DNA from 2 places in the Streptomyces sp. NPDC034084 genome. Region 1 is predicted to be linked to the other one. Evidence: riboswitches for the same ligand, from Rfam matches in the RefSeq annotation. Region 1 holds a riboswitch; the other holds the start of a gene.
What was found. A riboswitch is a leader RNA that binds a small molecule or an ion and turns the genes downstream of it on or off. The one in region 1 is predicted to bind glycine.

Region 1 (2,384 bases):
CCCGTGACGGGGGAGTAGAGGTCGCTGACGGACTTCGTCGACTCCAGCTCGCCGCAGGTCTCGCCCGCGGTGACGGTGTCGCCGACCTTCGGCAGGTCGGCGTAGACGACGTCACCGAGCGCGTTGGCCGCGAACTCCGTGATACCGACCGTCGAGACGCCGTCCACGGCGTCCGACAGCCACTCGTGCTCCTTGGTGTAGCGCAGCTGCTGGGGGTTGCTCATGACCTGATTCTCCTGGATCGGGGGAGTGCTGATGAACGTGGGTCTTGCGGGATGAGACGCGAAGTGAGACGGATGCGTCACTTCTGGCGCTTGTAGAACGGGAGCGCCACGACCTCGTACGGCTCGTGGGTGCCGCGGATGTCCACACCTACACCCTGGGTGCCGGGCTCGGCGTGCGCCGCGTCCACGTACGCCATCGCGATCGGCTTTCCGAGGGTCGGGGAGGGGGCGCCGGAGGTGACCTCGCCGATGACCTCGCCGTCCTTGACGACCTGGAAGCCGGCGCGCGGCACCCGGCGGCCCTCGGCGACCAGACCGACGAGCTTGCGCGGCGGGGCGGTCTCGGCGCGCTCGGCGGCCTTCTCCAGCGCCTCGCGGCCGACGAAATGGCCCTCATTGGTGGTCTTCTCGAACTTCACGACCCGGCCGAGGCCCGCGTCGAAGGGGGTGAGGGCGGTCGTCAGCTCGTGGCCGTACAGCGGCATGCCCGCCTCCAGGCGGAGCGTGTCGCGGCAGGACAGGCCGCAGGGGATCAGGCCGACGCCCTCGCCCGCCTCGGTCAGCGCCTTCCACACGTCCTCGGCGTGCTCCGGCTTCAGGAACAGCTCGAAGCCGTCCTCGCCGGTGTAGCCGGTGCGGGCGATCAGCGCCGGGACGCCCGCGACCGTGCCGGGCAGGCCGGCGTAGTACTTCAGACCGTCCAGGTCGGCGTCCGTGATCGACTTCAGGATGCCGGGGGACTCCGGGCCCTGGACCGCGATCAGGGCGTACGCGTCACGGTCGTCGCGGACCTCGGCGTCGAAGCCTTCGGAGCGGGCGACGAGCGCGTCCAGGACGACCTGCGCGTTGGAGGCGTTCGCGACGACCATGTACTCGGTCTCGCCGAGGCGGTAGACGATCAGGTCGTCGAGGATGCCGCCGTCCTCCTGGCAGATCATCGTGTAGCGGGCGCGGCCGTTGCCCACGGTCGAGATGTTGCCGACGAGGGCGTAGTCCAGGAGGTCCACGGCCTGCGGGCCCGTGACCGTGATCTCGCCCATGTGGGAGAGGTCGAAGAGACCGGCCTTGGTGCGGACGGCGTTGTGCTCGTCGCGCTCGCTGCCGTACCGGAGCGGCATGTCCCAGCCCGCGAAGTCGGTCATGGTCGCGCCCAGGGAACGATGCAGGGCATCGAGGGCGGTCAGACGGGGGGCAGTGGTCATGGGGTGGCTCCCGGGTCCCAAGGGCGTGATCGGTGACGAAAACACATGACGGGCGAGGACGTCCTCCCCATCTGTCATGGAACCTGAGAGGTTCACCGAGAGCATCTCGTCACCGAGAGTTCGGCTTGCACCTTGGGTGGGGACACGAAGGGTGTCCCGCTTTTCAGATCTGCCTCATCCACGCGGTACGGGGCCTGAGAGATTCAAGGGAGGGTCTTGCTCCTTCGGCGCCCGGACGCGCTCGGCGGTCCGGAACTCTCCCGCGCGGATTCGAGCGGCCGGTATGCGATTGTGCGGCGACTGTGCGCGCCTGGCGCGCACATCATTGCACGCGGTGTCGGCCGGGCAAATCGCTTGTGCCGCATTACCGATTCTTTACACTTCATGGGCAAGGGTCTCCTCAGGTCTCCTGAGACCCGACAGGGGGGGAGCGATGACGATCCAGCACACCGGCGCGTACGCGACGAGTACCGGCATACCGTCCCAGCGGGCCCGCGCCCGGAGCCGCGGCCGAGGCCGCCTCCTGCGGGACCTGCGCGAGCGGGGCGGCCGCGGCCCCCGCGTCCTCACCTTCGCCGCCGGAGACCTCGTCGTCGTCTCCGGGCTGCCCGGCAGCGGCAAGTCCACCCTGATGAAGCGCGCCGCCGACGGCAGCGGCATCGACTCCCAGGAGGTCCGCGAGCGCTGGGAGGCCCGCATGCCGCCCCTCCTCCCGTACGCCGTCTACCGCCCCCTCGTCCGGATCGCGCACTACGCCGGACTGCGCCGCGCCCTGCGCTCCGGCGCGAGCGTGATCGTCCACGACTGCGGCACCCAGTCCTGGGTGCGGCGCTGGCTCGCCCGCGAGGCGAGACGCCGCGGCCGCGCCCTGCACCTGCTCCTCCTCGACGTCACCCCCGACACCGCGAAGGCCGGCCAGCACGCCCGGGGCCGGGGCGTCTCCGCGTACGCCTTCGGG
Region 2 (2,384 bases), on a different contig from region 1:
CCCAGACGGCGGCGAGCTGCGCGCGGCCGGTGGTCTCGTCGCAGGAGACGTACACCAGGTCGGCGTCGGCGCGGTAGAGGTTCACCCCGGCCTCACGGGCGGCGGCGACGACCTCGTCGGCCTTGCCGGGCACGCGGACGGCGAGGGTGTCGAAGTACGAGCCGTGCACGACCTCGACGCCGCCGGCGGTGAGACCCGCGGCGAGGATGGCGGCGTAGCGGTGGGCGCGCTCGGCGATTTGCTTGAGACCGTCGGGACCGTGGTAGACGGCGTACATGCCGGCCATGACGGCGAGCAGGACCTGGGCCGTACAGATGTTGCTGGTGGCCTTCTCGCGGCGGATGTGCTGCTCGCGGGTCTGCAGGGCCAGGCGGTAGGCGCGGTTGCCGTCCGCGTCGACGGAGACACCCACGAGACGGCCGGGAAGGGAGCGGGCGTGCTTGTCCTGAACGGCCATGTAGCCGGCGTGCGGGCCACCGAAGCCCATGGGCACGCCGAACCGCTGCGTCGTACCGACGGCGATGTCGGCGCCCAGTTCGCCCGGCGAGGTGAGCAGGGTGAGCGCGAGCAGGTCGGCGGCGACGGTGACGATCGCGCCGAGCTCGTGCGCGGCGTCGATCAGCGGCTTGATGTCGCGGACGGCGCCGGAGGCGCCCGGGTACTGGAGGAGCACGCCGAAGACGCCGCGCTCGGCGATCTCGGCGGGGATGCCCTCGCTCAGGTCGGCGACGACGACCTCGACACCGGTCGGCTCGGCGCGGGTCTCGATGACGGCGATGGTCTGCGGCAGGGCGTCGGCGTCGATGAGGAAGACGCCGTTCTTGACCTTGCCGACCCGGCGGGACAGCGCCATGGCCTCGGCGGCGGCGGTGCCCTCGTCGAGGAGGGAGGCGCCGGAGGTGGGCAGACCGGTCAGGTCCGCGACCATGGTCTGGAAGTTGAGCAGGGCCTCGAGGCGGCCCTGGGAGATCTCCGGCTGGTACGGCGTGTAGGCGGTGTACCAGGCCGGGTTCTCCATCACGTTGCGGAGGATGACCGGCGGGGTGAAGGTCCCGTAGTAACCGAGGCCGATCATCGGGGCGAGGACCTGGTTGCGCTCGGCGAGCGTGCGCAGTTCGGCGAGGACCTCGGCCTCGGTGCGCGCGGCCGGCAGGCCCAGGGCCTCGGCGTTCTTGATCACGTCCGGTACCGCGGCGGCCGTGAGCTCGTCGAGCGAGCCGTAACCGACCTGGGCGAGCATCTTGGCGCGGGCCTCGGCGTCGGGCCCGATGTGCCGCTGCTCGAACGGGATGCCCTGTTCGAGCTCGGAGAGCGAAGTGCGGTTGACGGTCATGTACGGAGGCCTCCTGGTCGTCACGACCTGCGAGGGGCACCACGGCGCGGGTGCCCGGACGGCCTCCCCCTCTGTCATCTCAACCTGAGAGTTTCACCGGCACGCCTCGCGGCACGCCGGCTTTCACCGTCGGTGAGAGCGAAATGCCGTCGGACATCCGCTCTGCTTTCCAGAGTGACCTCGTCCGCGCGGTACAGGGGCCTGAGAGATTCCGGGGAGGATTTGCTCCTTCGGCGCCCACCGGAAGGTTTCTCCGGGGGACTCTCCCGCACAGGGTCGACAGCCACGACCAGCCTACCAGCGAGGTTGCGGCTCCCATCGCTCAAGTGGCCGACATCCCAGATGTGCACTTTCGTAGGGGTAGAGCAGTTGCGACCAGTTGGAGGGACCGTGCAGACCGATATCGATCCGCGCAGCCTGATCGGCCGCAAGGCGTTCGACCGGAGCGGGCACAAGATCGGAACCGTGGACGAGGTGTACCTGGACGACGCGACCGGCATTCCCGAGTGGGCGGCGGTCCGCACCGGCCTGTTCAGCCGGGACGCCTTCGTCCCCCTGGAGCCGAGCGCCCTGCTCGACGACGGCCTCCACGTCCCGTACGAGCGGGCCCTCATCAAGGACGCCCCCGACTTCGGCGTGGGCCGCCATCTCTCGCCCGAACAGGAGCTCCAGCTCTACCGCCACTACAGCCTCGCCCTGCCGCCCCCGCCCCCGGACGCCCCGGACACGGACTTCGGCCGCCTGGCAGGCCAGGACGGCAGCTGAGAGCCCCGAGGCGGACGGCCCGCGGCCGGGGACCCGCACCGCGCGGCGGCGCGGGTCATGCCGCCGTGTCCCGCCGCACCAGCGGCAGGGGCTCCGACGGCACCAGCTCCGGGTCGTCCACGGAGAACGTCCGTACCCGCCCCGGCCCGGACCACGGTTCCTCGAACCGCACCGTGACCCGCCCCACCCCGCTGCCCTGGACCCACCCGGCACCGTAGACCTCGTGCCGTACGTCGTGCCCGGGCGCCCAGTGCCGCTCCACGGGCGCCCCCTCCTCGGGCTCGAC

Region 2: another riboswitch for glycine. It lies ahead of gcvP (aminomethyl-transferring glycine dehydrogenase); the one in region 1 lies ahead of gcvT (glycine cleavage system aminomethyltransferase GcvT).

Annotation. Positions count from the first base shown of each region.
Region 1 is NZ_JBVISK010000004.1:484,983-487,366, forward strand. It holds gene gcvH (glycine cleavage system protein GcvH) at 1-224, opposite strand, end outside; gene gcvT (glycine cleavage system aminomethyltransferase GcvT) at 302-1,426, opposite strand; glycine riboswitch at 1,488-1,599, opposite strand; glycine riboswitch at 1,600-1,699, opposite strand; gene ACZ51I_RS17330 (AAA family ATPase) at 1,860-2,384, shown strand, end outside.
Region 2 is NZ_JBVISK010000003.1:10,195-12,578, reverse strand. It holds gene gcvP (aminomethyl-transferring glycine dehydrogenase) at 1-1,333, opposite strand, end outside; glycine riboswitch at 1,513-1,612, opposite strand; gene ACZ51I_RS11010 (PRC-barrel domain-containing protein) at 1,724-2,098, shown strand; gene ACZ51I_RS11005 (DNA polymerase IV) at 2,154-2,384, opposite strand, start outside.